DNA from 2 places in the Rhodococcus sp. Eu-32 genome. Region 2 is predicted to be linked to the other one. Evidence: riboswitches for the same ligand, from Rfam matches in the RefSeq annotation. Region 2 holds a riboswitch; the other holds the start of a gene.

Region 1 (9,338 bases), on a different contig from region 2:
TCCACCGACCGCCGTCGGCGGGCAGTCACCCCCGTGCAGCTTCGACGCGGGGAGCCTGCGGGTGCACGTACGAATTCCCGCGTACTCCGCCACGAGGGCCGCAGCATCGGCCGCGTCGGCTCGCGCCGTGAACGGACCTAAACTGCCGGGCGTGGGTACACGGACGACCGACAGACGAGGAAAAGCCTCCGAGGTGGTCGTGATCCACCACCCCTTCTTCGGAAACTTCGAACGCCGGTTGTACGGAGGAATGTGGGCACTCAGAAGCCGGAGTTCGCGCACTCCGGCTTCGAGCCCGTGGGCGCACTCGACGTGATCGACGCCGACGGCGAGGTCGACCATCTCCTTCATGCGTCCACGAGTCTCGGAGCCCGTGAAGTAGTTGCGGACACGGCGCTGCAGATCGGTCGACGTGCCGACGTACAGCACCTCGTTTCCCGGGCCCTTGAACAGATACACGCCGGGCGTCCGCGGCAGGCCGGCGGCGAGGTGCCGCTTCGCCCGTTGGCCCGACGACACGTTCGGCAGGTAGTCGACCAGTTCGGCGTAACTGTGCACGCCCTGGTTTCCGACGCGTTCGATCAACGCGTGCAGGACGTCGACGGTCGCGCGTGCGTCGTCGAGAGCGCGGTGGGTGGGCCGAGTGCTGACCTGGAACAGGGAAGCCAACGCCGAAAGCTTGACCGACGGCGCCTCGTCGCGGGTGAGGACGCGTCGCGCCAGCTTGACCGTGCACAGGACCGAGAACTTGGGCCAGGCGACGTCGAGACGGCTGGCGGCAGCCCGCAGGAAGCCCATGTCGAATCTCGCGTTGTGTGCCACCAGCACTGCGCCCTGGGCGAATTCGAGGAACGCGGGCAGCACGCGTTCGATGCGTGGTGCGCCGATCAGCATCGCGGTCGTGATGCCGGTGAGTTCGACGATGTACGGCGGGATCGATCGGCCGGGATCGACGAGCGTCGCGAACTCGCCGACGACCTCGCCGCCCCGAATCTTCACGGCGCCGATCTCGGTGATCGCTTCGGTGTCCGCGCTGGCGCCCGTCGTCTCGAGGTCCACGACGACGAACGTCGTGTCGTGCAGAGGGGTGTCCAGTTCGTCGAACGTCAGCTGGATCGGAAGGCTCACAAGATCTGGACGCTAGACGGAAGCACCGACAACATGCGGGCTCGAGACCCGTCGTCGCCGAAGGTGTCGGAGGGCGTCGCTAGGTTCCCTCTCGACGGCCGAATCGGGCCTGTGGACGACGCTCGAACGATGAAAGAGACGAGGATCACATGATTGTCGACTGCAGTGATTGCAAGGTCCGCGACATCGCGTGCGCGGACTGCGTTGTCACGGTCCTTCTCGGGGCGCCGGGGTGGCCTTCCGGGGAGCGTGTGGACGTGCGCTCGCGTACCTCGAAAATCGACATCGACCAGGAAGAACTCGGTGCGATGGGTGTCCTCGCGGACGTCGGTCTCGTACCCCGTCTGCGTCTGGTGACGGACGACGATCAGCCGATGGACAGCTCGTCGTTACCGCCCCGTGACCATGAGGCCGACCAGCAAGCGATGTAGTCGAAAACGGAACTAATAGGGCTTGCCCGGCGCGTCGGGGTCGACACGGACGTATGCCGTTTCGTAACCTTCCTGAGACCTTGCGGAGTCTCGCCAATCCACACCGGAGTGGCGTCGCAAGTCACCGCCTAATCGGGACCTCGTGAGAGCCCCGAACCGGGAACCCGATTTCCACTGGGGTGAATCCCGCCGAATCGCTACCGCGTGCCGGTGGGTAGGGCTGATCTTCCCAGCCCGAACCCGTCAGCTAACTCGGTCGGCGGATGAGTGGAAGAAACGGAGCAACCCCTTCTCGTGGCGTCACACACTTCAACCCGTTCATTGCGTCGAGTCCTCATAGCCGGCGCGATCACAGCCGGCGCAGTGGTCCTTCCCGCTGCTCCCGCAATGGCGGCCCCCATCACCATCCCCGGCGTCGGAACCTTCGAAGTTCCGGAAATCCCGGGCATTCAGCTTCCGACCGAGCTCCCGGGCCTGCCCAGGGCGCCCGCGTTGCCGGGTGCTCCCGCAGGTTTTGCTCCGCAGGTCACGCCCGCCGCCAAGGCCGTTCAGGCCGCAGAGTCCAAGATCGGTGCCCCGTACGTCTACGGTGCGTCGGGCCCCGACTCCTTCGATTGCTCGGGTCTCGTGCAGTGGGCATACAAGCAGGCCGGTATCAGCCTGCCGCGCACCAGCTACGACCAGGCAGCAGCAGGAACTCCTGTTTCTCAGTCCGACTTGCAGCCCGGTGACGTGATCTCCTTCTACGGCGGATCGCACTCGGGAATCTACGTCGGCAACGGCAACGTCGTTCACGCGTCCACGTCCGGTGTTCCGGTCAAGGTCGCACCGGTCGCGTCGATGCCGTACGACGGAGCGCGCCGCTACTGACGTCTGTTACCGGACGCCAGCATGATCTACCGACGAGCAGCATCGGAACCGAGCCCACCGGCTCGTGATGTCCGGTGCTGCTCTCGTCGTGTGAGGCCTCGTGACACGACAGTGTCACGGCCTGCCGGAAAGTTGTGGGTTGTCACAACGATTCGGCATCGAATGGACAGCAATCCCGTCTTTTCGTAGCCTGGCAAAGCTGTTCGTCAGGAATTCACGTACCGTTCGTGCGGGAATTCCGGCGAATTGCCGACGTCAAACCTGTCCACAAGACCTAGTCCGTGGGTATGGTTCGTTTTCGAATTGTTATCCCCACCGAGGGGCCGTTTGCGCGGTTCGATCCGGTGGTCTCGGCAAGAACGGAGAGTCACCTCCTCGTGGCGACACCGACCGTCAAACGCGTCACTCGTTCCAAACGCGCTGTGCTGACCGCTGCTCTGGCTGCGTGCCTCCTCGCGAGCCCGACGGCGATCGCGCACGCGCAGCCGCAGATCGGCAGCGCGACCGATGCTCAGACCCGCCTCGCCGACCTGTCTCGCGAATCGGAGCAGACCACCGAGGCCCTGCACAACGCTCAGATCGACCTGGACGCCAAGACTGCGGCCCAGCGCGACGCGGAGGCCTCCGTGGACACCCATCGGGTGGCGCTGCAGGCGGCGGAAGACGCACTCGCGCAGTTGAAGCCGGCGATCGACAAGGTCGCGAACGTCAACTACCAGGGTGGAAGAACCAACCGCCTCTTCGCGGTCATGGTGAGCGACTCCCCGCAGCAGCTACTCGACCAGATGTCGGCTCTCGACGTCATCTCTGCCGAGACTGCCCGCCAGGTCGAGCAGTTCAAACAAGCCACCTCGGACGCACGTACTGCCGAGCAGGCGGCCGAGCAGGCCGCGGAGGCCGCGCGTACGGCCGCAGAGCAGGCCAAGATGGTCTCGGACGACCTCCAAGCGAAGCAGAGCGAACTGCAGAGCCAGATGGCCGACGTCATGGCCGCGTACGGTGCGCTGTCGAGCGACCAGCAGGCCGAGCTGGCTGGGACCCCGCTGCCTCCCGGATTCGATCTGAACAAGATCCTGCAGAACCTCGTCCCGGGATCGGGAATCGCGGCGTTGCAAGCAGGCATGACGCAGATCGGAAAGCCGTACGTCTGGGGCGCGACGGGTCCCGACGGGTTCGACTGCTCGGGCCTGGTCGTGTGGGCCTACAAGCAGGTCGGCAAGACGCTTCCACGGTCCAGCCAGGCTCAGGCCCAAGGCGGAACGCCGGTGGACCAGAAGGATCTTCAGCCCGGCGACGTCGTGCTGTTCTATCCAGATGCCTCGCATGTGGGGCTCTACGCGGGCAACGGCAACGTGCTGCACGCGTCGACGTTCGGCGTGCCCGTCAAGGTGCAGTCGATGGCCTCGTTCCCGTTCTACGGTGCCCGTCGCTACTGATCGACGACTCCGATCGGCCGTGACCCGTTCCTGGGTCGCGGCCGTCGTCGTCGCGATGGCCTTGCTGACAGCGTGCAGTGCACCGGTGGCCGACGCCCCCGCGTCGCCCGCCGGGGAGCCGCCTGCGAATCCGTACGAGGAACAACGACGAGAAGGCGTCGAACAGCTGCTCGATCGATGGGCCGACGCCGTGCGCACGAACGACGCCACCGCGCTGGCCGATCTGGTCGACCCCGCGGCGGCGCCGGAGTTCCTGCAGGCTCAGATCTCCCGCGCCGACAACCTTTCGGGCGTTCCGCTGTCGGACTGGGGATACGAACTCGTCGACGAACCGGAAACACCGGTCCCGTCCGAGGTGGCGTCGCCGTTGAACGCCGCAGATGTCTGGGCGCCGTCCGTCGTTCTCCGTTACTCGATCGAGGGCACCGACGACGTCCCGACGCGCAGGCCGGTGTCACTGCTGGTCGCCGAGCGCGGCGACCGATGGCGGATCGTCTCCGATGCGGACGTCGCCGGGATCGACCGACACACGTGGCGTGGGCCGTGGGATTTCGGACCGGTGTCCACGACGCAGGTTTCGACGGCAGGCGGCACGTCCGTCGTCGTCGCTCATCCGGAGCAGACGGCGCTCGCAGGCGCAATCGCGCGCGAGCTTCCCGGCGCGATCGACGCCGTCTCCGGTTTCTGGGGTGAAGAGTGGCGTCGCGCCGCGGTCGTGTTCGTCACCGGCTCGCCGGAGGAATTTGCCGCGGTGGTGGGGGAGAATGCCGCAGGTGCGAACGTCGCCGCGGTCTCGATGTCGGACAAGGTCGACCCGGGCCGACCCGTCGCCGGGCAACGCGTGGTGTTCGGGCCCGCCGCATCCGACCGGCTCACCGAGTTCACGACACGATCGGTGTTGCGTCACGAACTCACCCATGTCGCCGCCAGGTCCACCACGGTCGACGGATCTCCGATGTGGATGCTCGAAGGATTCGCCGACTACTCGGGTTACCGCGACACGGGCGCGTCGTTCGGACAACTCGCGCCGACACTGAGCAGGCTGGTCGCGGTCGGGGGACCGCCGACGGTTCTGCCGGTGGACGGCGATTTCACCGCGGGCGGCACGCGGTCGACATTGGCGTACGAAGCGGCGTGGTCGGTGGCGGCGTTCGTCGCCGAGCGGTTCGGCGAGGACGCACTCCGGTCGCTGTACGAGCGAATGGCCGACGGGCCGAAGTCGGCGGCCGACGTCGACCGAGTGTTCTCCGAGGTGCTCGGTACCGGGACCGACGATGTCGTTGATCAGTGGGGGTCGTGGGTGGCGACGCAGTCACGTTGACCTACGCTCGAGCGATGCGTCGGACCTTGTTGGTGACGAACGACTTTCCGCCCAGGCCCGGTGGGATCCAGTCCTACCTGCACACGTTCGCCAGTCAGCTACCTGCCGAGGAACTGGTGGTCTACGCCCCGCGGTGGCGCGGCGACAGTCACGTGAAGTTCGATGCACGCCAGCCCTTCGAGGTGGTCCGGCACCCCACGACGTTGATGCTGCCGACGCCGCTCGTCGCCCGTCGTGCCGCGTCGTTGGTCCAGTCCCACGAATGCGACAGCGTCTGGTTCGGTGCTGCAGCGCCGCTCGCCGTCATGGCGCCCGTGCTGCGACGTGCGGGTGCCGAGACGATTCTCGCGAGCACCCACGGCCACGAGGTGGGCTGGTCGATGGTGCCCGGCGGGCGAGGCACGCTTCGACTGATCGGGAACTCCGTCGACACGGTCACGTACGTCAGCAAGTACACGCGCAAGCGATTCGCGTCGGCGTTCGGCGCGCAGGCCGCTCTCGAACACCTCCCGCCCGGCGTCGACACCACACGCTTCGCACCGGACCCCGGTGCGCGTGAAGAGCTCCGTGCGCGTTACGGATTGGGGGATCGGCCCACCGTTCTCTGCCTGTCACGCCTCGTTCCGCGCAAGGGGCAGGACATGTTGATTCGGTCGATCGCCGCGGTGCGTGAGCGCGTCGACGGTGCCGTCCTGGTGATCGTCGGCGGCGGCCCGTACGAGGGCGCGCTCCGCGAACTCGCGCGCACGGCGGGCGTCGAGAAGCACGTGATCTTCACGGGCACGGTGCCGTCCGCGGAACTCGCCGCACACCACACCATCGCCGACGTCTTCGCGATGCCGAGCCGGACTCGTGGTGCCGGACTCGACGTCGAGGGTCTCGGCATCGTCTACCTCGAAGCGTCCGCGACGGGTGTACCCGTCGTGGCCGGAATGTCCGGCGGCGCACCGGAAACGGTGCAGCAGAACAAGACCGGATACGTCGTCGACGGTCGATCGACGCAGGAGATCGTCGATGCGCTGGTGCGTCTGCTCGCCGACCCGACCCTCGCTGCATCGATGGGCAACGCGGGCCGGGCCTGGGTCGAGAAAGAGTGGCGCTGGGACACTCTGGCCCAGCGTCTCCGTTCGTTCATGCGCTGATGCGCCCGTGCGCGGATAGTTGGACCATGGTCCGACTATCCGCGCACGGGCGGCGTAGCCGCACTACTTGACGTAGAGCGCCTCGATCTCGTCCGCGTAGGACTTGGTGATCACGTTCCGCTTCAGCTTCATGGTCGGCGTCATCTCGCCTGCCTCCTCGGTGAAGTCCGCGGGCAGGATGCGGTACTTCTTGATGGCCTCGGCGTGAGACACCGATGTGTTGGCATCGGCGATCGCGGCATCGATCTCGGAACGCAGATCCGCGTCGTCGGCCAGGTCGGCCGCTCCCGCACCGGACGGCTTGCCGTGCGCGGACTTCCAGCCGCTGAGCGCGTCGTCGTCGAGGGTCACCAAGGCGCCGATGAACGGCTTCTGGTCGCCGACGACGATGGCCTGACTGATCAACGGGTGCGCACGCAACCGGTCCTCGAGGCCCGCGGGGGAGACGTTCTTGCCGCCCGCGGTGACGATCAGTTCCTTCTTGCGGCCCGTGATGGTGATGTAGCCGTCGTCGTCGAGCGAACCGAGATCGCCTGTGCGGAACCAGCCGTCGTCGAACGCGTCCGCGGACGCGTCGTCGTTGCGCCAGTAGCCGGAGAACACGACGGGGCCGTGCAGTTGGATCTCACCGTCGTCGGCGATACGAACTGCATTGCCGGGCAACGGTTGTCCCACCGATCCGACATGCTGGTGGCCGATGGTGTTGACTGCGAACGCAGCGCTGGTCTCGGTCAGTCCGTAACCTTCGTAGATCGGTACGCCCACGCCGCGGTAGAAGTGTCCGAGCCTCGCGCCGAGCGGTGCGCCGCCGGAGATCGCGAGCCTGCACCGACCTCCCAGTGCCGCACGAAGTTTCGAGTAGACGAGCTTGTCGAAAACGGCGTGCTTGAGCCGAAGTACCAGTCCCGCACCGGAATCCTGCGCTTCGCTCCATGCGACGGCCGTCTCCGCTGCGGCGTCGAAGATTCGGCCCTTGCCGTCGGCGTGTGCCTTCTGCTTCGCCGTGTTGAAGACCTTCTCGAAGACGCGGGGCACCGACAGGATGAAATCGGGCTGGAACGAGCCGAACGTGCTCACGAGGTTCGGAATGTCGTTCGTGTGCCCGATCGTCGTGCCCGCGTCGAAGGCGGCGATCGTGACCGCGCGGGCGAGAACGTGCGCCATCGGCAGGAACATCAACGTGCGGCTGTGCTCGTTCAGCAACGACTTCAGGCTGGTCTCGCGGATTCCGCGAGACTCCGCGACGAGATTGGCGTGGGTGAGTTGAACGCCCTTGGGGCGGCCCGTCGTTCCCGAGGTGTAGATCAGAGTGGCGGGATCGGACGCCTTCAGCGCTCCGACGCGCTGCTCGACGACAGCGTCGTTGATCTGGGTGCCGAGCCGAGTGAGTTCGGCGATCGCACCCGAGTCCGGGGAGTCGCCGTCGATGCGGAACGTTCGTGTCACGGATGCGGCGGCTGCGACGACGTCGGCCGTCTCGGTGGCGTGCTCCTCGGTCTCCAAGATCACCAGAACCGGCTCGGCGTCGGACAGAATCCACTCGACCTGCCCGGCGGACGACGTCTCGTAGATCGGCACGGTGACCCCGCCCGCGGACCAGATGGCGTAGTCGACGACCGACCACTCGTAGCGCGTCGACGACATGAGTGCGACGCGATCTCCCTGGCCGACACCGGCGGCGATCAGGCCTTTGGCGACGGCGACGACTTCGTCCGCGAAGACCCGTGCCGTGACGTCGGTCCACGTGCCGTCGACGAGGCGTCGGAACGCCACCGACGAAGGCGCACTCGCCCGGCGCTCGTAGACGGTGGCGACCGTCGACGCCCCGTCTTCCACGTCGAAGTGGGCGGGCACAGTGAACTCACGCACGGGGAACCTCCATGGGCGCATCGGTAGCTGTACTAACGAGTAGCTTGATCGGTCTCACTGTAGACCGGAAGTTCGAGCGCATACGTCCGCCTCACGTGCGACGCGGTACCGCGATGTGTGAAGCTCTTCCGATGAGCAGTATCCAAGTGGCCGACCAGACTTTTCTCGCGGTGCCGGGCGATCGCATCCACGACGCGGTGTCCCCGCGCGAGCGGTGGAGAAGATGGTGGCCGGACCTTCGGCTCACGGTCACGCAGGATCGTGGGGAGCAGGGCATCCGGTGGGCCGTCGAGGGCGCGTTGACGGGAACGATGGAGATCTGGCTGGAGCCCGTGCCGGTCGTCGACGGTGTGATCGTCCATTACTTTCTGCACGCCGAGCCGAGCGTCACCGGTGCAGGGCTCGATCTCGCGGCCGAGAACCGTCGCCGCAGGGTTGCCGGGAAGGCCGTGACGTTCGAGCTCAAGCGCGAGCTAGAGGCAGGTAGGCCTGCAGGCGAACGACCGGAGCACGCGCGCGACTAGTTTCGCCTCCGCGGGGTATGTCGGCGTCCGGACCGCGTTGTGTGTTCGACGAGGGATCGTGTGTGATGGAGCCTGCAGGAATGACCCGTAGGGGTCGGCTCGCGACGGAAGTATCGAAGAGCAGAGAGGAAGCGGACCAACAGCATGGCCGAGAAAACTCAGAGGTCGATCACGGTCGACGCTCCGTCCGCGCAGGTCATGGACGTGATCGCAGACTTCGACGCGTATCCGTCGTGGGTGTCGGCGGCGAAGTCCGTCGAGGTCCTCGAGGTGGGCGCGTCGGGCCGTGCCGATCGAGTGCGATTCGTTCTCGACGCGGGCATGGTCAAGGACACGTACGAGTTGCAGTACGTGTGGTCGGCCGACGGTATGGCCGTCTCCTGGGAGCTCGTGCAGGGAGAGATGCAGAAGTCGCAGTCCGGTTCCTACACGTTGAAGGACAACGGCGCCGGCGGTACCGACGTGACCTACGAGCTGACGGTCGATCTGAACATCCCGATGATCGGGTTGTTCAAGCGCAAGGCCGAGAAGGTCATCACGGACACCGCGCTGAAAGAGCTCAAGAAGCGGGTCGAAGGCTGACGACCGTTCGGCTGTTCGTCGGCAAGGGCGGGGCG
Region 2 (9,338 bases):
GCGCAGCTCGGTGACGAGCCGTCCGAGTTGTTCCTCGGTCGGGACCGCCTGGTTCCGGTACGTCGGACGGTGCCGACGCGCGGGCACGCGGGCGCCGTGGGTACGCAGGTCGACGATGGCGCCGCTGGCGTCCTCACCGGCAGGCGCGAACCCGGCCGCGGACAGCACGGCCAGGACCTCGGCCAGCGGCGCCTGCGAGATCGCCACCGTCGGGGCAAGTCCGCGGAGCGCCAACTGCTCGGATGCAGGCGACTTCAGCACCTCGGCCAGCAGCGCCGGGTCCTCGCACCGCACGAACGACGACGCCACACCCGCGCGCAACCGCCCGTGCCTGCGGGCGACGTCGTCGATCAGGTAGGTCAGGCCCTGCGGCACCGGCGTGCGCGAGTGCACCTCGAAGAGCGAGTGCAGTTCGGATGCGGACATTCCGACGTCGAGTGCGCGGCGCAGGCTGTCGTCGGTGATGCGGTACATCGTCGCGGCACCTGCGGATTCGACGTCGGCGACGAGGTCGATGCGGTCCGACAACTCCGGTTCGAGCGGTCCGGGCGCGACGAGGGTGAGGTCGGCCTGCACCAGCACGTAGTCGATCGGGGTGGGGAGCGCGTCGCGCATCTCCGCTTCCGCGTCGCCGCCGTGCAGCAGCGCCTTGCCGGGTGTCGACAGTGCCCCGCGCGCGACGATGCTCAGTGCCGTCGCCTCGGCGAGCATGCGGGAGACCGGCCGCGGTGAGAACCGGGCCGCCGACCGGGGACGACGCCACGCCAGTCCACGCGAGATGTCGATCTCACCCGCTGCCACACCCGTTCCCAGGTCGGCCAGGTACTCGAGGATGGTCCGCCGGTCACGCGGTGCGGCGGGGGAGCGCACTTCGTCGGACAATGCAGCGACAGGCTTGTCGTTGGGATCACGCATCCCGATCAGCCACGGCGCGCGCTGCAGATCGAGCCACGCCGACGCGAGCGTGTGCCACTTGGCGGCGGTCGTGCCGTTCGTCCATGCGTCGACGGCCGACGTCGGTGCCCAGTAGTCCTCACCGGAATCGTTCGGTGGCAGCGGGTCCGGGGTGCCGCTCGAGATGAGCGACGCGGCCGCGAGCAATTCGACGAGCAGTCCGACGCGGGTGTCGTCGAGCCCGGTGACTTTAGCGATGCGTTTGATCTCGCGGACACCGAGGCCACCGGCCTTCAGTGCCGGAGCCGGGGTGTCGGACAACGCCTGCACGACGGCCCCGCAGTGCCGAATCAGTTCGAGTGCCTCGCCTGCCGCAGCGGCGTTGACGTCGGCCGCGGTCAATTTGCTGGTCGCGGGCTTGGGGGGTGTCAGCGACGTCGGATCGGAGACGGGTTCGCCGCGCAGCGTCTGTCCGACCTGGTGCGGCAGTTCGACGGTCTGCTCGTCGAGCCAGATCAGCAGACCTGCGCGCAGGAGTTTCTGCACCGGCCGATCGGGGGGAGTGTCGGGTGCTGCGTCCCTCGTCCTGCCGGTGGGCGACGACCTTGCCAGCGTCTCGAGCAGGCTACGTTCGCTGTCGTCCAGCTCGGCGAGCGCTGCGGTGATCTGCTCGGCGGTGAGCTGCTCGGTGGCGTCGAGAATGCGGCCGACGCGCCAGGGCACGGCGTCACGAGCGGCAGGAACCATGCGCAGCGACGTCGTGCCCCAGACGAGTGCACGGTCGCGCAACGACGTGAGTGCGCGGTCGACGGCCTTGCCCGTGGCTCGTTTGGCGATGATCGCGTCGAGCTGGGCCCGCGTGACCGGCATTTCGTGCGCGCCTTCGATGGCGAGCATCTCGAGAATCGTCAGCGTGAGAGTGTCCAGCGTGTCCGCGGCGCGCAGGATCGAGGCTCGCTGTTCGGCACGCCCGGCGAGCACCCCGATGGTCGACGGCGGCGGCACGGTCAGGTCCGGCCGCAGCGTCAGGGTGGTGACGAGCTCGGTGTCGGTACGGGATCTCAGCCACGCCGCGAGGTCCGAAGCCACTGCTGTATCGGTCATTGCTTTACAGATTAGAGACCTGGGCTGGTGTACGGCGCGTCGCAGGTGTCAAAATGGGCGCATGGTGAACAAGTCGAAGAAGCCCTATGTCGATCCAGGCTGGCCCGAAACCGCTCGTGGCGATCACGCGGTGACCGAGCTCTCGTCCTCCCGATCGGGAGGCCTGTCCCCGTTCGGCGAGGAGACGGAGTTCCCGTTGCCGGTGGAGCAGCTGCCGTACGCGCACCCGGTGACCGTCGTCAACCGTTAGAAGAACAGATACGCGAAAGGCCCCCGAGAATCTCGGGGGCCTTTCGCGTACGTGCGGCGCTTACTGAGGCAGGAATGCCTTGTTGGCCTGGTAGAACTCGACGATCTGCGGGTCGAGCTGGATGCCCTTGGTCGCGTCCTGGATGAAGGACGTGATCTGCGGATCGTTGGTGATGGTCTGCACGGCGGTCGTGATGCCGTCGATGACCTCGGCGGTGCCGTCGACCGTCGGGATGCTGGTGAGGTCCGGAAGCTTCGGGGCTTCGGGAGCGGACTGCGGCGAGGCAGGAACGCTGCGCTCGGTGGGCGCGCTGCTCAGTCCGAGGCTCGACGAGCAGGAGGGCCATGCGCCCCAACCCTGCGATGCGAGGACCTTCTCGGCGACGGCGATCTGCTCTTCACGGGTGGCCTGGTTGGCCGACGCTGCATACTGTCCGCCGCCGTGCGACGTCCAGGTGCTCGGAGAGAACTGCAGGCCGCCCTGGAAACCGTTGCCGGTGTTGATGGCCCAGTTACCGCCTGCTTCGCACTGTGCGAGGCGATCCCAGTCCGAGTCGGGGGCCGCGTTCGCGGTGCCCGAGAAGGCGATACCCGCGGTGCCCATGATGGCGCCGGTGACGGCGACCTTGGCAACCGTGCGGCCGGTGGTGGTCGGCTTGCGATGACGTCCGCTCATACGAATTGAAATCCTCTCCACTGGCGCCTGCGAGGTCAGCTGTCGGGTTCGGGCTGAGAGGTAGCCCGGCCCAACCGTTCCGGAGGAACTGTCGGGCTTCACCCCAAGGAAATCGTTGCCGGGCAACGCTTTCCGGTTATCCGAGAGGACGTGTGGGTCCCCCGTCCTCGTCCCCTGGGTAGTTCGTCGAGGGTTCCGTTTCCGCGGGACGAGGTTGGGCGCTGCGGGTACGGATTCGGCCGAAGTTTCTCAGCCGCTGATGACCGTACTGAAGTTCCGGCGGAGTGTCACCATTTGGTAACTGTCGATTTCGGGGGCCGCGGCCACAGTCGTTCGGATAACGGAAAGCGGGGCCGGCGAACTCCCAGCTAGCGGCGGTGATGCGTCGGCGTCGCCCGCTCGTTGCCCTTCCGTTATGCCGCTGTTATGTGACAGAAGTCACATCCAGCCGGAATGGGGCAGGAGGGGCTGAAGTGATCAGGCGTCGACGATGTCCTTGCCGAGTGGCATCAGAGAGATCGGGATCATCTTCAGGTTCGCGATGGCGAGTGGAATCCCGATGATCGTGATCGCCATCGCGACCGCCGTGACGATGTGACCGATCGCGAGCCAGATGCCGGCGACGATCACCCAGATCACGTTGCCGATCAACGACGCGACTCCGGCGGTCGGTTTCTCGACGACGGTCTTGCCGAACGGCCACAGCGCATAGACGCCCACGCGGAACGACGCGATGCCGAACGGAATGGTGATGATGAGAATGCAGCAGACGATGCCCGCCGCGAAATAGCCGAGTGCCAGCCAGAGTCCGCCGAAGATCAGCCAGATGACGTTCAGGATCACTCGCACTTGTCGGCCCCTCTACCTCGCACGTCTACCGGACATCAGCGCAAACACTAGCGCCAGAACGAAGCCGAGGGGCGACGCGAGCATTGCAGTCAGATAAAGCCACAGTGGCGGTTCCTCGTTCGTGATCGCGGGAACGAGAAAGATGGCCACGATCGCCAGCAGGCCGACGGCGAAGATCGTCAGTGCGACGCGAAGCAGTGTGTTGCGGTGGGGGCGCGAATCGGGCACGTCACCAACTTAGCGGCTGGGCTGCGAACGAAAACGCAGATGCCTCGCAGATGCCCTCCGCTGTAGACTGCAGTATTCGCGTCCTACGTTCGTATGTGGGGCGCGACTGTTGTGTGGAAGTACTTCGAGCGAATGGACGGGTGAGCGCAGTGCCGACCGGCAAGGTGAAGTGGTACGACGTCGACAAGGGTTTCGGCTTTCTCTCGCAGGAAGAGGGAGAGGACGTCTACGTTCGTTCGTCTGCGCTTCCTCCCGGCGTCGAGGGCCTCAAGGCGGGCCAGAAGGTCGAGTTCGGCATGGCTGCCGGTCGACGCGGTCCTCAGGCGCTCAGCCTGAAGGTGCTCGAACCTGCCCCGTCGGTGCGGCAGAACAGCGCGAACCGGCGTGAGCCAGTGGAGCGGAAACACACTCCGGACCAGTTGCACGGCATGGTCGAGGACATGATCACGTTGCTCGAGGCAACCATTCAGCCGGAGCTGCGCAAGGGTAAGTACCCGGACCGCAAGACCGCGCAGAAGATCTCCGAGGTCGTGCGCGCGGTGGCCCGGGAACTGGACAGCTGAGCAAGAAACGATCTCCGCTCAGGCCGTCGCGATCGACCAGATCGCGTGACTGACGATCTCTTCCTGCTGGGTGTCGGTGTCGATGACGCCGGACGGCAGTCGGACCTCGACGCCCAGCAGCGCACGACCCTGGTCGTCGACCGGCGGGACCGTCACCGCCGAGGTCGAGTCGGGGAGGTACAGGGTGTCGGTTTCGACGGCGTCGCTTCCCGACTCGTCGGAGTACACGGCGGCGAGAATCCACGGCGCCGACGCGATCTCGCTCGGTAGCGACAGCTGGAGCGGACGTCCCTCGCGTACCGGCAGAGTGACGCTCTCGCCGTCACTGCCGCACAAAGGCTGGTCTACGGGGCAGTACAGGTAGGGCTGGACGTCGATGGTCCGGCCGTCGGCGAAAGCTGTGATGCTCGGTCGCCCGGAGGGTGCGTCCCGGACGAGGAGCGCCAACACCCCGACGAAGGCGACGAGCACGACGACGGCAGCGGCCGCCCCGATTGCCAGGATCTTCTTGGTTTTCGGTGCGAGGTTCACTTAGCTCACGTTCTGTCGGGTGGCGGCGTCGGGAAAGGTCTGCTCGGCGTGCTCGGGACGGTTTCCGCCGAGCCCGGGCAGCAGCGACTTTCCTCGGTAGGTGAGGAAAGTCTGCGCGAGTCCGATCGTAAGTAATACCGAGACGACGGTGAAACCCAGCCAGTATTCGGTCGGCAGCAGCACGCCCAACGTTCCGCCGAGAACCCAGCAGAGCTGCAGAACGGTCTCCGAACGCCCGAATCCGGATGCGATGGATTCGGGCGGCAGATCGGATTGCAGCGACGCGTCGAGGGAGACCTTCGCGAGGGCGCTGGCGCAGGAGGCGACGAGAGCCGCGAGCGCAGCGGTCAGCAGACTGTCGGTGATGGCTGCGATGATCGCGAATGCCGTCACGGCGGCGGCGCAGCGCAGGACGACGATCGCGGGCCTGCCGAGCTTGATGCGCGCGCCCGCGGCGTTGCCGGCGAAGTTTCCGATCGCTGCGCCCGCGCCGACGAGTCCGAGCATCGCGGCCTGCTTGATCGGTTCGTGTTCGGTCTGCGATTTGGCGACGAACGCGACGTACAGCGTGAGGAACCCGGTCAGGATTCGGATCGTGCCGTTGCCCCACAATCCGACGATGACGGCTTTGCCCAACGGCTGACGACGGTTCTTCGGGGCAGCAGCCGTCTGCTTCTCGCGTCGGATGACCTCGGTGACGGCGTCGTCGCCGTGGTAGCTCAGTGTCGCGGGGACCTCGCCCTCGGTGACCTCGACCCACGACGGGATCCGCATGCTCAGGTACGCGCCGAAGATCGTGATGGCGGCGACGAACCACAGCGCGCCCGACGACCCGGCGAGCCACGCGATCACGGCCGCGACACCGCCTGCGACGATCGTGCCGCCGATCAGACCGAACACGGTGAGCCGCGAGTTGACGCGGACGAGGTCGATCTCCGGTGGCAGCACCCTCGGGGTCACGGCACTCTTGAGCACCGCGAACGATTTGCTGAGTACGAGCATGCCGAGCGCCGCCGGGTACAGCACCCAACTGTCGAAGTTGAACACCAGGACCACCGCCAGCGTCGCGCGCAGCACGAACGACGTGGCCAGCGCGATGCGTCGGCCGTGCTGAAGTCGGTCGAGCATCGGGCCGATGAGCGGGGCGATGACGGCGAACGGCGCGATCGTGATGAGCAGATACAGCGCGACCTTCGTCTTGTCCTCGCCCGTCGCGGCCGAGAAGAACAACGTGTTCGCGAGCGCGACGGCGAGGGCTGCGTCGGACGCGAAGTTCGCCATCGTCGCGTACGTCAGAGCCGTCAGTCCGGACTTGTCGGCGCCGTCGGCCTTGGCGGCTCGCTGGAACGCGCCGATGCCCTTGCCCGTCAGCTCGCGACTACGCATCGCGGCGACGCGGGTGACCGTCAGCTTGCGCGGCATCGGCGGCGGTTTCGGGCCCGACCCCTTACCGGGAGGAGGCGTCGGGGGATGCAGTGGAGGCAGCGGAGTGCGCCTGCTGGCCTGACGCGGCGCAGGTCGGTAGTTGTCGAATCCCGGGTGATCCTCACCCGGAGGGGTATCGGAGTGGCGGGGATCGGTCACGGGATCAATTCTGTCCTAAAAATCGACGCGGCGAAGACACCGACTCACGGCTGGGGTGTGAACTGCACCTCGAACATCGTCGGCCAGAGCTTCCCCGTGACGAGAAACCTGTCGGTGCCGGGAATCTGCGCGATTCCGTTGAGCACGTCGGCACCCGCACGCTCGTCGGAGGTCATCGAATTCCAGAGCGGCGACGCGTCGATCATCTCGGTGACGCGCCCGGAGTCGGGGTCGATCCGGGCGATGTCGTCGCTCTGCCAGAGATTGGCATAGACGGAACCGTCGTCGGAGCATTCGAGTTCGTTCAGGTTGCTCAGCTGCTCGCCGTTCACGGTCACCTGGACCGACCCCGTCTCGTCGAACGACGCGGGATCGCGGAACGTGAGTGTCGACGAGCCGTCGCTCATGATCAGTCGGTCACCGTCGTCGCACAGGCCCCAGCCCTCGCCGTCGTAGACCACCTGCCGACGCTCCTGCAGCGTGACGGGATCGCGCTCGAACGCGACGCCGTCGCGCCACGTGATCTGCCAGAGGGAGTCTCCGGCGACGGTGAGCCCCTCGCCGAAATAGTTCGACGACAGGTCGACGCGTCGCAGTTCCTCGCCCGTCTCGAGGGACGAGACCCGCACGTACGACGACCCGTTGCGGCCGGTGCCCTCGTACAGTTCGCCGCCGGACACTTCGAGGCCCTGGGTGAACGCCGTCCGATCGTGCTCCCGCGTCTGGACGACCGTCACGGTCGACGTCGTGGCGGTGGCGTCCGGCTCGTCCGTGGCTCCGGAGCATCCGATCAGCAGAACCGCCGCGGCGAGCAGACCCGGCACGGCCCGGAAGGGGACGGTCATCCGCCCATCATGGCAGGCCCGAACTGGGCGCATTCGACGTGATGCGGCAAAATGAACGACGTGAGTTTCGTATCGTCTCCAGAACTCGACCATTCGGACCGCGACGAAGCCGTGCGCGATCGGACAACCCAGCGTGAACCGGTTCGCCCCGTGTTGGCCGACGCCGTGGATCTGGCGCGGCAGGCGGTCGTCGACCTGGGCGAAGGCGGTATCGGTGAGTATCTCGGCGTGACGGCCGAGGACGAGAGTTCCGCCACCCATCGCTTCGTGAGCGACCTGCCCGGCTACCGCGGATGGCAGTGGGCCGTCGTCGTCGCGGCACCCGAGGGCGCGGACACCGCGACCATCAGCGAGCTCGTTCTGCTGCCCGGCCCTGATGCTCTCGTCGCGCCCGAGTGGCTGCCGTGGGACGAGCGCATTCGCCCCGGCGATCTCGGTCCCGGCGATCTCCTTCCCCCTCGCGTGCAGGATCCGCGGCTCGTTCCCGGCTACGTCGCGACGGGTGACCCGCAGGTCGACGACGTCGCATACGAGCTCGGCCTCGGACGGACGCAGGTGCCGAGCCGTGAAGGACGTCTCGACGCGGCCGAGCGGTGGCACGACGGCGAATTCGGTCCGGGCAGCGAGATGGCGAAGGCCGCACCGTCGACGTGCGGTCTGTGCGGCTTCTATCTTCCGATCGCCGGGTCGCTCTCCGCCGCGTTCGGTGTGTGCGGCAACGAGTTCGCCGCCGACGGACGCGTCGTCCACGCCGAGTACGGATGCGGCGCGCACTCGGACACCGAGTTGCGCACCGGCGCAGGCTCGCCGCAGTTCGAGCCGTACGACGACGCCGTGCTCGACGTGACACCTCAGGAACCGCAACCGGTGCAGGAACCGGAACCGGCGCAGGAGATGGAAGCGCCGCAGGAGACGGAAGCGGCGGAGGCGTCGCAGGACGAGCAGCCGATCCAGGATCCGCAATCGACCACCTGAACGATCCTTTCGACACCGAAGCTCTGCGGGCCGGGGTCGTCTCGGCGTGGACGTCGTCGCCGACCCGGCTGCGAGAGGATGCGGCGACCGAGGCGGATCTGGTTCGCGCGGGATATCGCGATCGTCTGCTGACCGAGCTGGCGCAGAACGCTGCCGACGCGGCGGACCGAGCGGGGGTTCCCGGGCATGTGAAGGTGTGGTGCGTCGGCGACGCGTTGCACGTGGCCAATACGGGTGCCCCTCTCGACATCGAGGGTGTGCATGCGTTGACGGCGCTGCGTGCGTCGGCGAAGACGTCGGGTGTCGGACGGTTCGGAGTCGGCTTCACCGCCGTGCGTACCGTGGCGTCGGAGATCGAATTCCGTTCCGCGGCAGGCGGAATCGTGTTCAGTGCCGAACGGACCGGGCAGGTTCTGATCGACGCGGGTCTGACGGCCCCGGACGCGGGTATCCCGGTGCTCCGATTGGCGTGGCCGACGAACGAAGCGCCGGCGGAAGGGTTTGCGTCCGAGATCGTTCTGAAGCTGCATCACGATGCCGCACCGATGCTCGACGCGTTCCGGGCCGAGGCCGTCGACCTGCTCCTCGAACTCGACTCGTTGACGACGATCGACATCGACGACACGCACTTCGACTGCCGCACAACGGATATCGAAAACGGTGCGGCGCACCTGACCATCGGCGACCGAACCTGGTGGCAGTTCCGCACCGACCACGCGCGCTGGGTGGTGCCCATGAGCGACGGCGTCCCGGTGCCTGTCGACGCCGACGTTCTGCGCGCTCCGACGCGGTCCGACGAGGAATTGTCGTTGCCCGCCATCGTGATTGCCGACGTCGCGA

Evidence for each region. A riboswitch is a leader RNA that binds a small molecule or an ion and turns the genes downstream of it on or off. The one in region 2 is predicted to bind cyclic di-AMP.
Region 1: it holds a riboswitch for cyclic di-AMP, as region 2 does, so the genes downstream of both, DK926_RS11780 (C40 family peptidase) here and DK926_RS10065 (transglycosylase family protein) in region 2, are expected to answer to the same signal.

The regions. Positions count from the first base shown of each region.
Region 1 is NZ_QGNK01000008.1:60,108-69,445, forward strand. Features, by position in the region: gene DK926_RS11770 (DEDD exonuclease domain-containing protein) at 1-1,128, opposite strand, end outside; gene DK926_RS27260 (hypothetical protein) at 1,386-1,559, shown strand; cyclic di-AMP (ydaO/yuaA leader) riboswitch at 1,675-1,834, shown strand; gene DK926_RS11780 (C40 family peptidase) at 1,854-2,429, shown strand; gene DK926_RS11785 (C40 family peptidase) at 2,807-3,865, shown strand; gene DK926_RS11790 (basic secretory family protein) at 3,885-5,186, shown strand; gene DK926_RS11795 (glycosyltransferase family 4 protein) at 5,201-6,328, shown strand; gene DK926_RS11800 (long-chain fatty acid--CoA ligase) at 6,392-8,197, opposite strand; gene DK926_RS11805 (polyketide cyclase / dehydrase and lipid transport) at 8,329-8,721, shown strand; gene DK926_RS11810 (SRPBCC family protein) at 8,866-9,303, shown strand; gene DK926_RS11815 (ArsA-related P-loop ATPase) at 9,315-9,338, shown strand, end outside.
Region 2 is NZ_QGNK01000006.1:232,176-241,513, reverse strand. Features, by position in the region: gene DK926_RS10075 (helicase-associated domain-containing protein) at 1-1,998, opposite strand, end outside; gene DK926_RS10070 (hypothetical protein) at 2,060-2,248, shown strand; gene DK926_RS10065 (transglycosylase family protein) at 2,309-2,923, opposite strand; cyclic di-AMP (ydaO/yuaA leader) riboswitch at 2,932-3,122, opposite strand; gene DK926_RS10055 (YccF domain-containing protein) at 3,401-3,772, opposite strand; gene DK926_RS10050 (hypothetical protein) at 3,785-4,000, opposite strand; gene DK926_RS10045 (cold-shock protein) at 4,150-4,563, shown strand; gene DK926_RS10040 (DUF2771 domain-containing protein) at 4,582-5,094, opposite strand; gene DK926_RS10035 (MFS transporter) at 5,095-6,678, opposite strand; gene DK926_RS10030 (glutaminyl-peptide cyclotransferase) at 6,723-7,523, opposite strand; gene DK926_RS10025 (DUF3027 domain-containing protein) at 7,575-8,498, shown strand; gene DK926_RS10020 (ATP-binding protein) at 8,495-9,338, shown strand, end outside.